Regions from separate parts of the Antribacter sp. NEAU-D49 genome, predicted to be linked through region 2. Evidence: riboswitches for the same ligand, from Rfam matches in the RefSeq annotation. Region 2 holds a riboswitch; the other holds the start of a gene.

Region 1 (7,650 bases), on a different contig from region 2:
CGCCCGGTCCAGGGCCTGCTGGTCGTCGTCGCACGTCAGCACCCCGAATCCCACCGGAACACCCGTGCGCACGCTCACCTCCGTCAGGCCCGACGTCGCCGCCGAGCACACGTACTCGAAGTGCGGCGTACCGCCACGGATCACGACCCCCAGCGCCACCACGGCGTCTGCCCCCGCGGCCGCCGCCCGGGCCGCGGCCACCGGCAGCTCGAACGACCCCGGCACCCGCACCTCCGTCCACTCCGCCCCCGACTCCGCCAGCGCCCGCCGCGCACCCGCCAGCAGGCCGTCCATCACCTGCTCGTGCCAGCTCGCCGCGACCACCGTCACGCGCAGCCCCGTCCCGTCCACCGTGACCACCGGTGCTCCAGCTCCGCTCATCGTCCGCCTCCCAGCGCGGGCACCAGCTCCAGCAGGTGCCCCATCCGTTCCTTCTTGGTCTCCAGATACCCGCGGTTGTACGCCCCGAGCCCCACCTCCAGCCGCCGCGAGCCGACGACGTCCGCCCCCGCCTCGCGCAGCCCCCGCACCTTCTCCGGGTTGTTCGTCAGCAGGGTCACCGGACCCAGCCCGAGATCCGCCAGGATCGCCGCGGCCGCCCCATACTCCCGGGCGTCCGCCGGCAACCCCAGCGCAACGTTCGCCTCCACCGTGTCCAGGCCGCCGTCCTGCAGCGCGTACGCCGCGACCTTCTGCGCCAGCCCGATCCCCCGGCCCTCGTGGCCCCGCACGTACACCACCGCACCGCCCTCGCGGGCGACCAGCGCCAGCGACTCCCGCAGCTGCGGGCCGCAGTCGCAGCGCAGCGACCCCAAGGCGTCACCCGTGAGGCACTCCGAGTGCACCCGCACCAGCACCCCACCCGAGTTGTCAGAAGCTCCCCCGTCTATACGCCGGGGAGCTTCTGACAACCCGGACGACACGGGAACCAGCGCCACGTGCTCCACGCCCGTCACCAGGTCCCGGTAACCGATCATCCGCAGCTCCCCGTGCTCCGACGGGAGCGACGCCTCGGCGACCCGGCGCACCCGGGCGCCACGGACGTCGTCGGGCACCGGAGCCGGAGCCTCGGCCGGGGCCGGCTCCTCCGGGTCATGCACACGCCGCCACGCCACGAGGTCCGCGATCGACAGGACCACCAGCCCCTCCCGTGCGGCCAGCTCCTCCGCCTCCGGCAGACGCACCATGCCACCGTCGTCCCGGACCAGCTCCGCGATCACCCCCACCTCGCCCGCACCCGCGAGCCGAGCCAGGTCCACCGCCGCCTCCGTGTGCCCCGGACGCTCCAGCACCCCGCCCGGCACCGCGCGCAACGGCAGCACGTGCCCCGGCCGGATCAGGTCCGACGGACCCGACCCCGGATCCGCCAGCACCCGCACCGTCCGCGCCCGGTCCGACGCACTGATCCCCGTCGTCACCCCCGTCGCCGCGTCCACCGCCACCGCGTAGGCCGTCCGCCGCGGGTCCTCACTGTCCGCCACCATCAACGGCAGCCCCAGCTCGTCCGCCCGGCCGGCTGGCAACGGCGCGCACAGGTACCCCGACGAGTGCCGAACCGTCCACGCCACCCACTCGGTCGTCGCGGCGCTCGCGGCGAGGACCACGTCCACCTCGTTCTCGCGGCCGGCGTCGTCGGCGACGAGGACCGGGCGGCCCGCGCGCAGGTCGACCAGGGCCCGCTCGAGCAGGGCCTCGAAGGCGGCCGTCACGACCTGGCCCCCGCCTGGAGGAGGCGTTCCACGTACTTGGCCAGCACGTCCACCTCGACGTTGACGGTGCTGCCCGGCGCGAGAGCGCCCAGGGTCGTCGCCTCGAGGGTGGTGGGGATCAGGGAGACGCCGAAGCCGTCGTCGGTCACCCAGGTCACCGTCAGCGAGACGCCGCCGAGGGCGATCGAGCCCTTCTCCGCGACGTACCGGGTGAGCTCAGGCGGCGCGGCGAAGGCCAGGTCGTCCCAGCGTGGCCCGGGGTCCCGGGACACGAGAGTCGCGGTGCCGTCCACGTGACCCTGGACCACGTGTCCGCCGAGACGGCCGTGCGCGGGCAGCGCACGCTCGAGGTTGACCCGGGAGCCCGCGGCGAGCGTGCCCAGGGTGCTGCGGCTGAGGGTCTCCGGCATGACGTCGGCGGTGAAGCGGCCGTCATCTACCGTGCGGACCGTGAGGCAGACGCCGTCGACGGCGATCGAGTCGCCCGGCCGGGCGTCGCCCGCCACGAGCGGACCTTCGACCGTGAGGGCCGCGTCCTCCCCCGGGCCCGCGTTCGGACCGGGACTCGAACCTGGGCCGGACCCGGGGAAGCCGATCGCGGTGACGGTGCCGAGCTCTTCGACGATTCCGGTGAACATCAGGACTCCTCCGCAGGGATCGTGGGCTGCACCGCGGAGGGCCGTCCGTCAGCGCGCTCGACGAGTGCGCGTGGGGCCGGGCTGGGGTGGTCGTCATGTCGTCCTCCGGGCGTCGGTGCTCCGGGGTACGACGACGGGAGGCAGGGACGCGAAGTCCCCGCCGCACGACGCCACGGCGCGCACCGCCCAGGGCGGTGCGCGCCGCACGTGCTTCCTCCCATCCGGACTTTCACCGTCGGTCCTGGAGTTCCACCAGGTCAACCGCACCGAAGTGCGGGTCGCGGACTGTCACCGCCGGCTCGGAATTACACCGACCCCGGAGCACGTGTGCTGTGTGCTTGCCGGGCCAGGATGCCACATCCGCCGGTCCCTGAGGCCCGGGTGTGTCACGACGCACACTCGTTTGGCCCCCTCCTGGGTTTCCGGGCTGGTGGCGAGGTGGTGTGCGTTGCGGTGGGCGTGTTTCTTGGCGCTTGGCACACTATTTACTCTGAAGGGTTCGACTCCGGTCAGGACAGGGGTCCTCAGAAGGTGTGCTGGCCGCTGGGCCAGACCGTCGGCAGCCCGCCGTCCGGGGCCGGCTCCACGACGCCGTCGTACGGCGTGAGCGTGCGTACCACGTCGAAATGCGGGTCGTCCTCGACCAGGAGGATCACCTCGTCCTCGGTGTCCAGCGGGTCCCCCGAGGGGTACGTCTCGTTGCCGGCGTGGCAGGTGCGCGGCGTCGAGACGACCGTGAGCTCCTCCCCCGCCTCGACGTCGGCCATGTCTCCCTGGATGACCTCGTCGACCTCGACCACCCAGCGGTTGGCACGGACCCCCCAGAGGCGCTCGGTGCCGTCGTCGCGCACCACGCTGGCCCGGACCACCACCGTCGCACCCTCCGCGGCCTCGTCCGGCGTGTTGTAGACGGCCCAGTCGACACAGGTGGTCCCGGAGTCCAGACTGCAGCCGCCGAGCGTCAGTACCGTCCCCGCGAGGGCAGGCAGGGTCGCTGCCGCCCACTGTCCGCTGCGCCGTCGCATGGGCAGATCGTCCTCGGATCCGTGCGACACCTCAAGACTCCATGCGCGTTTCACCGGCGTGTCGCAGTATGAAATTTTGCGACATGGGTCAATGGCGCCGTCGGATGACCCACTCCGCCACCAGCACGTTGATCGCCCAGCCCCCGCCCATCACGAACGTGTTGGCAACCGGGTCGAGGCTCGTGGCGCCCGTCGTCAGCGCCACCGTGATACCGAGCACGCCCTGGGTCCCGGCGCCCATCGCGAGGGCGTAGGCCCGCATCATCCATGCCGGGTGGCTGACGAAGTCCTTCCGCACGGCAGCCAGGACGCCGAGGATGACGAACACCGCCATAGCCACACCCACCACGTACCGCATGGCGTTGACGACCTCCAGGCCGTCCGGCAGGTCGTAGGCCGCGGTCATCCAGAGGCCGCTGAGCGCGACGGCGAAACCCGCCGGCGCGAGGACCCGGCCCGCCCTGCGGTGCCAGGACCGCCGCCGCAGGGCGGGTGCGAACTGCAGCGCACCGCCCACGCCGTAGATCACGGCGGCCACGATGTGCACGACGACGGGCAGCGGGTCACCGACGAAGCGCGCGTTCTCCGGGGTGACGGCCGGGCTCGAGGCGAGGTCGCCGAGGCGGACCGCTCCCCCGAGCATCGGGATCACGGTGAGCAGGAGCAGCCCGGCGGGAACGAGCCACTCGCGGCGGGAGGTGCTGGCTGTGGTGGTGGTCATGACAGGAGCCTCGCGCGGCGGACCGTGGCGGGGCATCGGCCTATGGGCCGGTCCCCGGCGGCCGAAAGTACTAGCCGCGCCGCAGCCGGCCCGTGTCGTACGCCCAGAGCGCTATCTCCACCCGGTTCCGCACCCCGAGCTTGGTCATCAGGCGTGCCACGTGCGACTTCACGGTGCTGAGCGTGATGAAGAGCTCCTGCGCGATCTCCGTGTTGGTTCGCCCGCGCGCGACGGCCAGCAGGACCTCCTCCTCGCGCCGGGTCAGCGGTTCGAGGGGTTGCTCGGGGGGCTGTCCGCGCCCGGGCGCCCCGGGGGCGCCGTCGGCGAAGGCTCGCAGCAGGCGTGAGGTGACGCTGGGGGCGATCAGGGCGTCGCCCGCAGCCGCGGCGTGGACCGCCTGGGTGAGCAGCGCCGCCCCGGCGTCCTTGAGGAGAAACCCGCGCGCACCGGCGCGCAGCGCCGCGTACACGTACTCGTCCAGGTCGAACGTGGTGATGACGACGACGGCGAGCGGGTCGACGACGTCCGGTCCCGCCAGGCGGCGCGTCACCTCCAGCCCGTCGAGGCCGGGCATCCGCACGTCGAGGAGGCACACATCGGGCCGGAGCCTGCGGGCGAGCTCCACCGCCTCCAGGCCGTCAGCTGCCTGCGCCACGACCTCGATACCCTCCTGCGCGTCGAGGATCATCGCGAGCCCGGTCCGGACGATCTCCTGGTCGTCCGCGACCAGCACGGTCACCGTCACGTGTGGCCTACCCGGGGCAGGACAGCCTCGACCAGCCAGCCGCGGCCGTGCGGGCGAGGCTCAGCCGGATCGGCCTGGGTGGAAGCCGAGGCGGGGCCGGCCGCGAAGGTGCCACCCAGGAGGGAGACGCGCTCCCGCATCCCAGCCAGCCCGAGGCCCTCGCGGGCCTGGTGCGGAGGCGCGGTACCGTCGTCGGACACCCTCAGGCGGATGTGGGGGCCGTCCGCGGTCACGCCCACGACCACCCTTGTGGCGTCTCTCGCATGCCGCCTCGCGTTCGTGACCGACTCCTGGGCGAGGCGGTACACGGCCGCCCCGACGGCGGCAGGGAGGTCGTCGAGGCCGTCGGCGACCTGGACGTCGACCTGCGGCGGCGGCCCGCCCGCGAGCGACGCGAGCTGAGCGATCGAGGGGCCGGGCGCGAGCAGGTCGGCTCCGGCGGGTGCGTCGGTGCGGGCGGAGCCTTTAGGCTCGCCGGACTCACCGGGCGTTGCGAGCTCGTCGGCCCGCAAGATGCGCACCATCGTGCGCATCTCGGCCAGGGCCTGGGTGGCGGCGTCCTCGATGACGTGGAGCGCCTCGGTCGCGGCCTCCGGCCGCGTGGCGGACGCAGCCAGACCGGCCTGCGCCCGGACGGCCACGGCGGACATGTGGTGCCCGACGACGTCGTGCAGGTCCCGGGCGATGCGCTCCCGCTCGGCGAGCCTCGCCTGGGCGAGCTCCCGCGACCGGAGGCCCGTGCGGAACCGGGCGGCTGTCCCCGCCGAGCAGACCGCGGCGACGACGACGAGCCCGCCGACGGCGTCGGCCGGGCTGGTGAGGCCCGCCGCAGCGGTGAGGCCGAAGTTGCCGAGCAGGACCGCGCTGCCCAGGACGACCTCCCGGCCGCTTCCCCACCGGTAGAGGGCGTAGGGCAGCATGAGCATGAAGACGGTGGTGTACAGGTCGCCGTCCCGGCCCATGATCACGGACACCACGCCCGATGCTGTGAAGGCGATCGCGACGGTCCGGAGGGGATGCGTGCGACGCCAGAGAAGGAGCGGCGCGAGCAGCACGACCGTCACGACCTCGAGCCAGCGCCACGACGCGCCCGGGCGGAGCACCCCCTCGAGCACGGCGGCAGCTGGGAGCCCGCAGACCAGGACCCAGTCGCGCCAGACCCTGGAGGGTGCGCCCGGGGGACGCGGCTCGTCCCAGAGGGACCGGAGGGCGGACACGGGCTCATGCTAGGCCGCTCCCGTGACACGGGGACCGGCCGAAAGGAGGAGATCCGGCGGGGTCTCGATGGGGGCCGGGCCTCGACGGACTCCGGGCCCGCCGGGAATGGCGCTCGTGACTCGGGTTCGTGACTCGGGTTCGTGGCTCGTGGCTCGTGGCTCGTGGCAGGTGGCGTCGCTCGCCGGCGGGTTGCGCCTGCGGCGCTTGGCACACTTTTATTACCCCGACCACAAGTCCGACTGTCGCTCGTGATGGTGGTGTGCGGGTGGGAGGTCGACCACAGGTCGTGGTTTCGGGGTCTTGTGCACAGATTGGCTGGTCAGCGGGCCGTCAGAACGCTTGTTCGATAGGATGGGGAGGGTCAGGAACGGCCGGATCATGCGGGTTTCGAGGGGGTGTGGGGATGGTGATCGGAGCGATCGGTACGCGGCCCTCCGCGCCCGCCGCGGTGCCCTCGGGCGTCACCGCCATGCCCTCGGGCGTCGTCGGCGGGCACGCCACGGTGCCCCGTGCGACGCCCGCACCCGCGGGCCTGTCCTCTGCCGGGCCTGTCGCTGGGCGTTCGTTGGAGGTCGTGCTCGCGGAGCTGGAAGCGGTCGCGGATGAGTTGGTCGCGGTGGCAGGGCCCGCCGGGCTGGACGCCCTGGAGGTGGCGGGCGGGTTGGTGGTCGCGCGGCTGGTCGAGGCGGGGACCCGGGTCCGGGCCGTGACGAGCCGGTTGGACGCGTTGCGCCTGTCGTTCCTGCCCCGGGTCGAGGCCGACGGGCGGTGGGGCACCGGGTCGGGGGCCGGGGCGAGGTCGTTCGCGACCTGGCACGCGACCACCGCGAACCTGAGCGTGGCGACCGCCCGCCGGGAGGTGCGTGCCGCCCGGGTCCTGGACCAGGACCTGCCCGCCACGAGGGCCGCTGCCCTGGCCGGGACCCTCGGCCCCGACCACCTGACCATCCTGGTCAACGGGGCCCCCACCAGCCCGGCCCGCAAGGCGGCACTGGCAGCCCCCCTGCCCGGCACCGGGCCCGTGCCCGGCCCCGACGGCCCCTTCGGCCCGGACGGTCCGGCGGACGGCCCCGACGACCCGGCGGGCGGTCCGGGCGCGGACGGCGTGGAGGCGGTCTCGGGTGAGGTGTTCCTCCTGGCCCAGGCCCGCGCGTACCGGCCCGCGCAGTTCCGGCGGCTGGTGGCCCGGTTCGCGACCGTGACCGACCCGGACGCGGACGAACGCGGCTACACCACCGCCAAGGACCGTGAGCACCTGGAGCTGTCCAAGACGTTCGGCGGGTACCACCTGAGCGGGTTCCTGACCGACGAGCACGGCCTGACCCTGACAACAGCCCTGAACTCCGTCATGGGACCCCCGGCCCCCGGCACCGGCCGCACCACGACCCAGCGACGCGCCCAAGCCCTGGCAGACCTGGCCCGCATCGTCCTGGACAACGGCCACACCGGCACCGGCGCCGCAGTACGCCCCCACCTGACCGTCACCGTCTCCTGGACCGAGCTCACCACCCTGGCCACCCGCACCGGCAACACCCTCACCACAACCACACCAACCACAACCGGGACCGCCGCCACCCCGGGCGGGCTCACTGCG
Region 2 (7,650 bases):
AGCAGGATGCCGTTCCCGCCCAGCATGTCGCGCGCGGACGCGGCGATCTCTCGGGCCCCGCGCGTGGTCGTGTACTTGGCGAGCGACGCCTGCGGCCCGGTGAGCTTGCCGGCCTCGTCGAGACGGGTCAGCTGCGCCACGAGCAGCTGCATCTGGGTGAGGGTGGAGAGCATCTTCGCCAGGCGCTCCTGCACCATCTGGCTCGCCGCCAGCGGGCGGCCGAACTGGATGCGCTGCTTCGAGTACGCCACCGCGGCCTCGTAGCAGGCCACGGCCTGGCCGACGGCGGACCAGGCGACCCCCAGGCGCGTCGCGAACAGCACCCGGCTGGTGTCCTTGAACGACCGGGCGCCGACGAGGGCGTTCTCGGCCGGGACGAACACGTCCTCCAGCAGGATGTGGGCCTGCCAGATGGCGCGCAGCGACACCTTGCCCTCGATGGTGGTGCCCGTGTAGCCGGGGGCGTCCTGCGGCACGACGAAGCCGTGCACCTGGTTGTCGCCGCCCTCGCCGACGAGGCGCGCCCACACCACCGTGATGTCGCCGCACGAACCGAAGCCGATCCACTTCTTCTCGCCGTTGAGGACGTAGCCCTCCACGCCGTCCCGGACCGTCTTCACGGCCGTGGTCTCGAGCGACACCGAGTCCGAGCCGTGGGTGGGCTCGGTCAGCGCGAAGGCACCCAGGATCTCCCCGCGCGCCATGGGCTCGGCCCAGCGCTCCACCTGCTCCGGGGAGCCGAGCATGACGATCGAGCGCAGCGCCAGGCCGCCCTGCACGCCGCAGATCGTGGAGACCGACGCGTCGCCGCGCGACATCTCCATGGCGGCGAGGCCCTCGGCCATCAGGCTGACCGTGGGGTGGCCGGGCACGTCCACGCCGTCGCGCAGGAAGTCCAGCTCGGCCAGGCGCTTGACGAGGTCGAAGGGGACCTCGGCACGCTCCCAGTAGCCGTCGATGACCGGCAGGACCTCGTCCTGCACGAACTGGCGGACGGCGAGCTGGTGGGCCCGCTCCTCCTCCGTGATCCCGGCGAACGCACCGGCGAAGTCGATGTCGAGCGGCTGAGCCACGTCGTAGGCGGGCGCCGTCACCCCAGGAGTCTGCGTCATGAAGTCATCGTGCGCCGGTACGTGGTATCAGGTCAAGCGAGACTGCGTATCACTGGGCGTGTCTCTCCGTGGCCCGGGCAGCCGCGCCAGTGCGCCCACGGCTGCGGGGACGTCCGGACCGGGAGGCCGGTCTCTGCGGCCCGCCGCACCTCGAGCTGGAGGTACTGGTCCTGCGCTGCCTCGGCCACCTCGTAGGGCGCCGGGCCGCCGGCCAGCACGTGCCGGCCCATGCGGTCGAAGAGGCGCGCGATCGACAGCTCGTCGTCGGCGAGACGGGCCGGGAGCAGGTCGTTCCGGTCGGCCCACCGGCCCTCGAACAGGTATCCGCGCAGGAAGAGACCCTCGTGGCTGCCTGCCCCGCCGGCGGCGACCCGCTCCAGGCGCGACCGGACCGGGGTGCCGTCGGGGGTGACGTAGCGGACCGTCTCGTCGCGGACCTCGCCGAGCGGGCCGCGCACCACGAGCGTGGGCGAGCGCACCCAGGAGCGGTACTGCTGGTCGTCGAACTCGTAGACGCCGAGCCGGTCGCCGAGGTCGAGCCACGCGGTGCTGTGCACGGTGCCGACGAGCGACAGGCCCTCGGGGTCACCCTCCCGGCCGGGGCTCGCGGCGATGCGGCGCACGTCGCGGCGGGCCGTGATCACCGCGTCGTCGGCGGTGGCGCCGAGCGCCCGGCGCAGCACCGACAGGCCGTGGTAGTCGTGGGCCACGCTCACGTGCGCGTCGGTCACCGCACCCAGCAGGCCCGACGCGGCGACCGCGAGCTGGGCGGAGACCAGCGGCTCCAGGTGGTACTGCTCGGCGACCTGGATGCACGCGCCGCCGTCGACCAGCTCCTGGAGCGCCGCCAGCTCGGGGACGGTCCCCGCGGCGGGCGTCTCCTGGAGCACGGGCACACCCGCCGCCGCGAGCGACCGGACCACCGGCTGGGCCGCGCCCGCGGGCAGGGTCAGCGCCACGAAGTCCGGCGCGCCGCCCGCCACGAGGTCGTCGGGGGAGGCGAACACCGGGGCCGGCAGCCCCGGGAGGCCTGCCGCCGGGAGGCCGGACGTGGCGAGGGCCTCCCGGTCGGCCGCGTTGCGGGTGGCGACCCCCGCCACCTCGAAGCGGCCCGGGAGAGCATGGAGCACGCGCAGCATCGTCCGGGCCCGGAAGCCCGAGCCGACGACCCCGACCCGGACGGGGCGGCCGGGCAGAGCGGGCCCCGTCACGCCCGCACCGGCTCACCGTCCGCGGCCCCCGCCGACGCGAGGCGCTCCAGGCGGTTCACCCGCCACCAGACGAAGAAGCCCACGAGGGTGAAGCCGCCGTAGAACAGGTACATCGCGGCCGTCGCGTAGTACCCGCCTGCGAGCAGCAGCGGCACCCCGACGGCGTCGACCGCCACCCAGATCAGCCAGAACTCGACCCACCCCTTCGCCATGCCGTAGGTGGCGAGGAGGGAGCCCATGAAGATCCACGCGTCGGGCAGCGGGGCCCAGGAGCCGAGCCGGCCGAAGACCCAGGCGAAGCCGAACGTGCCGGCCGCCATCGCGACGACGATCCCCGCCCGCTCGGCCCACGACGCCCACCGCGGGTGCACCGCGACGGCCCCCGCGCCGCCGTCGGCCTGCTGCGCCTGGCGCCAGCGGACCCAGCCGTAGACGGAGACGGCGATGAACATGACCTGGCGCCCCGCCTGCCCGAGCATGTCGGGCAGCGGCGAGCCGCCGAACCACGAGCCCAGGAACACTGTGAAGAGGAGCACATTCCCCACGATGCCGACGGGCCAGGCCCACACCTTGCGGCGCAGGCCGCCGAGCGCCGAGGCGAGGCCGAACGCGTTCCCGATCACCTCGCGCCACAGGATGTGCTCCGTGCCGACGGTGAACGTGGCGTCGAACAGCCAGCGGATGATGTCCATGGTTCCTCCCGGTCTGCCGCAACGGGACACCGGGGAACGGCACGCCCCAGGGCAGGGGCGCGCCGACGTGCTTCCTCCCATCCGGACTTTCACCGTCGGTCCTGGAGTTCCACCAGGTCAACCGCACCGAAGCGCGGGTCGCGGACTGTCACCGCCGGCTCGGAATTACACCGACCCCGGAGCACGTGCGTGCGTGATGCACAACGACTACTGGAACACAGGATGCCACGGCGGCATTCCGCGGGAGAAAGCCGTTCAGCCGAGCGCGTCGCGCACGGCGCGGGCCACCTCGTCGGCGCCCGCGGCGGCGTCCACGACGGCGACGACGACCCGGCGGCCCGTCGGCGCCTGGCCGCCCGCCGGAGCCGTCCCGCCGGAGCCCAGGATCGCCGCACGGCGCAGGTCGGCGAACGCCTCCTCGAGGTCCGGCCGCAGGTCCAGGCCGGGGTTGCGGAGCCAGCGCCGCAGGATCGCGTTGTGCACGGCCACGACCGAGGCGGCGAACGCGATCGACGCGGTCGACGTGGACCGGTCGGGCGACAGGGTGTCGCGCAGGTAGTGCGTGAAGGCCCGCTCGTACCGGTGCGTCGTCACGAGCTCGCGGTCGCGCAGCTGAGGCACCTGCTGGAGCAGGGCGTAGCGGGCCAGGGACGTCTCCCGCTGGCCCACGTGGTGGTCGAACACCATCCGGGCCGCCCGGCAGACCTCCAGGTAGGGGTCCACGTCGGGGTCCCAGGCGCGGCCGACGTCGGCCATCGACTCCTCGCTCTGCCGTGCCTCCGGGCGGGTCGCGGCCAGCATCACGACCACCTCCTCGAGCAGCAGCTCGTGGTCCGCGAAGACGACGTCCTCCTTGGAGCGGAACCGGCGGAAGAACGTCGCCCTGCTCACGCGCGCGGCGTCGGCGATCTCCTCGACGGTGGTCCTCTCGTACCCCTGCCGGGTGAAGAGGTCGATCGCGGCGTCGACCGCCTGCGCGTGCGTGTGAGTACGAACGGCAGTCATGCCAGGCAGGCTACCGCGCCTCTGGTCGCGTTAGGGTGCGGATCGTGACCGAGTCAACCGTTCCCGTCGTCGACGTGTACGTCGACCCCCTGTGCCCCTTCGCCTGGATCACGTCCCGCTGGGCCCTCGAGGTCGCGGCGCAGCGCGAGGTCGAGCTCACGTTCAAGCTGATGAGCCTGTACCTGCTCAACAAGGATCGTGAGCTCCCCGCCGACTACCGCGCCAAGATCGACGCGTCGCGCGGGATCGGCCGCGTGGCCGCCGCGGTCCAGGCCGACCACGGCCCCGAGGCCTTCTCGGCCTTCTACACCGCTGCCGGCACCCGGATCCACAACCAGGGCGACACGGACTACGCGTCCGTCGCCGCCGCGGCGCTCGCCGAGGCGGGGCTGCCCCCAGCCCTGGCCGACGCCGCAGGCTCCGACGCCTACGACGAGGCCCTCGCCCTCAGCCACAAGGCCGGCATGGCCCCCGTCGGGGAGGACGTCGGCACGCCGACCCTCCACGTCGACGGCGTCGCCTTCTTCGGCCCGGTGCTGACCCGCATCCCCCGCGGCGAGGACGCGCTGCGGATCTTCGAGGGGGCGCTGGCGCTCGCGGCGTACCCCCACTTCTTCGAGCTCAAGCGCAGCCGTACCGAAAGGCCCGAGTTCTCATGACCCTCGACCTCCGCATCTTCACCGAGCCCCAGCAGGGCGCGTCCTACGACGACCAGCTCGCCGTCGCGCAGGCGACCGAGGCGCTCGGGTTCAGCGCGTTCTTCCGGTCCGACCACTACCTCGCGATGGGCGGCGACGGCCTGCCCGGCCCCACCGACGCGTGGACCACGCTGGCGGGGCTCGCCCGCGAGACGTCGACCGTGCGGCTCGGCACGCTCGTCTCGTCGGCGACGTTCCGCCACCCCGGCGTCCTCGCGATCCAGGTGGCCCAGGTGGACCAGATGTCGGGCGGGCGCGTCGAGCTCGGCCTCGGCGCCGGCTGGTTCGAGGCCGAGCACGCCGCGTACGGCATCCCCTTCCCGGCCAAGCGCTTCGGCCTGCTCGAGGAGCAGCTCGAGGTGCTCACCGGCCTGTGGGGCACGCCGGTGGGCTCGACGTACTCGTTCGAGGGCGAGCACTACACGCTGACCGACTCGCCCGCGCTGCCCAAGCCCGCGCAGGAGAAGATCCCGGTGATCGTGGGCGGCGGCGGGCCTCGCCGCACGCCGGCGCTGGCCGCCCGGTTCGCCGACGAGTTCAACCTCGCGTTCCCGGAGATCGACTCCATCCCCGCACGGCTCGACGTGATCCGGGCCGCGTGCAAGGACGCCGGGCGCGACCCGGGGACGCTGACCTTCTCGGCTGCGCTCGTGGTCGCCGTCGGCGCGGACGAGGCGGAGTTCACCCGCCGGGCCGCGGCGATCGGCCGGGAGCCCGCGGAGCTCCGCGAGCACGGCGTCGCCGGCACCGTCGCGGAGGCGGCGGAGCGTCTCGTCGCCCTGCGCGACGCCGGCCTGTCGCGCGTCTACCTGCAGGTGCTGGACCTGCACGACCTCGATCACCTGGACCTGGTCGCCCGTGAGGTGCGGCCGCAGCTCGGCTGAGCACCCTGAACAACCCTGAGGAGTCGGAATGAAGCTGGGCTGGACTACCCACGGCGACGGGGCGCGCGTCGCGCCGGGCGAGGTCGTCGCCCCCGGGGAACGGCTCACGTGGCCGCGCACCATCGGCATCGGCCTGCAGCACATCGTCGCCATGTTCGGCGCCACGTTCCTGGTGCCGATCCTGACCGGCTTCCCGCCGGCCACGACGCTGTTCTTCTCGGCGATCGGCACCGTGGCGTTCCTGCTGATCACCGGGAACCGCCTGCCGAGCTACCTGGGCTCCAGCTTCGCGTTCCTCGCTCCGATCGGCGCGGCCACGGCGGCCGGCGGTCAGTCGGTCGCCGTGGGCGGCATCCTCGTCACCGGCCTGGCGCTCATGGCGGTGGGCGCCGTGGTGCACTTCGCCGGGGCGCGCTGGATCGACGTGGTGATGCCGCCGGTCGTGACGGGCGTCATCGTGGCCCTCATCGGCCTCAACCTGGCTCCGGCCGCCTGGAACAACTTCAAGGTCTCGCCGGTCACCGCCGTGGTGACGCTCGCTGCCGTGATCCTCATCTCGGTGCTGTTCAAGGGCATCCTGGGCCGCCTCTCCATCCTGCTGGGCGTGCTGGTGGGCTACGCGTTCGCCGTGGTGCGCGGCGAGGTGGACTTCACGGCGGTCCGTGAGGCGGCGTGGTTCGGCCTGCCGCAGTTCACCGCGCCGTCGTTCGACCTGTCGGTGCTCGGGCTCTTCCTCCCGGTGGTGCTCGTGCTGGTCGCGGAGAACGTGGGGCACGTGAAGTCCGTGGCCGCGATGACCGGCCAGGACTTCGACGACGTGACCGGGCGTGCCCTCTTCGCCGACGGCGTCGCGACCACCCTCGCGGGTGTGGGCGGCGGCTCGGGCACCACCACGTACGCGGAGAACATCGGGGTCATGGCGGCCACCCGGGTCTACTCGACCGCCGCCTACTGGGTCGCTGCCGCGGGCGCGCTCGTGCTGAGCCTCTCGCCCAAGTTCGGCGAGCTGATCAACACTGTCCCGCAGGGCGTCCTGGGCGGTGTCACCACCATGCTCTACGGGATGATCGGCGTGCTCGGCGCGCGCATCTGGGTGCAGAACCGCGTCGACTTCTCCGACCCGGTCAACCTCACCACCGCCGCCGTGCCGCTGGTCATCGGCATCGCGAACTACACCTGGGTGGCCGGCGGGCTCACCTTCGAGGGCATCGCCCTCGGCACCGCCGCGGCGCTCGGGATCTACCACCTCATGCGGGCCGTCTCCCGCTGGCGCGGCACGGCCGTCACGACACGCTGAGCAGGGCTTCCCTGCGGCTGAACGCATGAGTAGTCTGCTGAACATGCGTTCAGCCCCAGACCGTAGCGACCTCACGGCACGCGCCCGGATCCGGGACGCGGCCGTGGCGCGCTTCGCGGTGGAGGGGTTCGCTGTCCCGGTCCGGACCATCGCCGCCGACGCCGGGGTGAGCCCCGGGCTGGTGCTGCACCACTTCGGGTCCAAGGACGGGCTCCGGGCGGAGTGCGACGAGCACGTGCTCGGCCTCATCCGGACCGCCAAGCGCGACGTCCTGTCGACGCAGTCCGGGCCGGCCACGTTCCTGGCGGAGATCGCGACGGTCGCCGACCGCGCACCGCTGGTGGGCTATGTGCTGCGCAGCCTCCAGGCCGGCGGCCCGGTGGGCCGGGCGTTCGTGGAGCACATGATCCAGGACGCCGTCGAGTACCTGCGGGAGGGCGTCGCCGCGGGCCTGATCAAGCCGAGCGTCGACGAGGAGGCTCGGGCGCGCTATCTCACCATGAGCTCGCTGGGCGCACTCCTCGCCGAGGTCGTGCTCTCGCCGACGGAGACCCTTGACGACCTCACGAGCGTCGTCACCACCTACTTCGACCGCATCGCCCTCCCGGCGCTGGAGCTGTACACGGAGGGCTTCCTCACCACGCGGCGCATGCTCGACGACTACCTGATGTACGTCCCCGACCCGCCCGGCGCTCCTGGCGCGGAACCCGGAAGCTGACGACAACAGAGAGCGAAGAGCCCATGACCAGCC

Evidence for each region. Region 2 has a riboswitch for FMN ahead of pnuC (nicotinamide riboside transporter PnuC). Riboswitches for the same ligand answer to the same signal wherever they lie in the genome.
Region 1: it holds a riboswitch for FMN, as region 2 does, so the genes downstream of both, AC060K_RS08480 (riboflavin synthase) here and pnuC (nicotinamide riboside transporter PnuC) in region 2, are expected to answer to the same signal.

The regions. Positions count from the first base shown of each region.
Region 1 covers NZ_JBXTSN010000008.1:50,399-58,048, reverse strand. Annotated here, with positions in the region: gene ribH (6,7-dimethyl-8-ribityllumazine synthase) at 1-381, opposite strand, end outside; gene ribB (3,4-dihydroxy-2-butanone-4-phosphate synthase) at 378-1,709, opposite strand; gene AC060K_RS08480 (riboflavin synthase) at 1,706-2,347, opposite strand; FMN riboswitch at 2,551-2,676, opposite strand; gene AC060K_RS08475 (hypothetical protein) at 2,872-3,372, opposite strand; gene AC060K_RS08470 (DUF2306 domain-containing protein) at 3,461-4,093, opposite strand; gene AC060K_RS08465 (response regulator transcription factor) at 4,164-4,838, opposite strand; gene AC060K_RS08460 (sensor histidine kinase) at 4,835-6,055, opposite strand; gene AC060K_RS08455 (HNH endonuclease signature motif containing protein) at 6,460-7,650, shown strand, end outside.
Region 2 covers NZ_JBXTSN010000021.1:42,955-50,604, forward strand. Annotated here, with positions in the region: gene AC060K_RS15995 (acyl-CoA dehydrogenase family protein) at 1-1,112, opposite strand, end outside; gene AC060K_RS16000 (Gfo/Idh/MocA family protein) at 1,145-2,323, opposite strand; gene pnuC (nicotinamide riboside transporter PnuC) at 2,320-3,015, opposite strand; FMN riboswitch at 3,079-3,204, opposite strand; gene AC060K_RS16010 (TetR/AcrR family transcriptional regulator) at 3,271-4,020, opposite strand; gene AC060K_RS16015 (mycothiol-dependent nitroreductase Rv2466c family protein) at 4,065-4,679, shown strand; gene AC060K_RS16020 (LLM class F420-dependent oxidoreductase) at 4,676-5,602, shown strand; gene AC060K_RS16025 (uracil-xanthine permease family protein) at 5,631-6,899, shown strand; gene AC060K_RS16030 (TetR/AcrR family transcriptional regulator) at 6,943-7,617, shown strand; gene AC060K_RS16035 (ABC transporter ATP-binding protein) at 7,641-7,650, shown strand, end outside.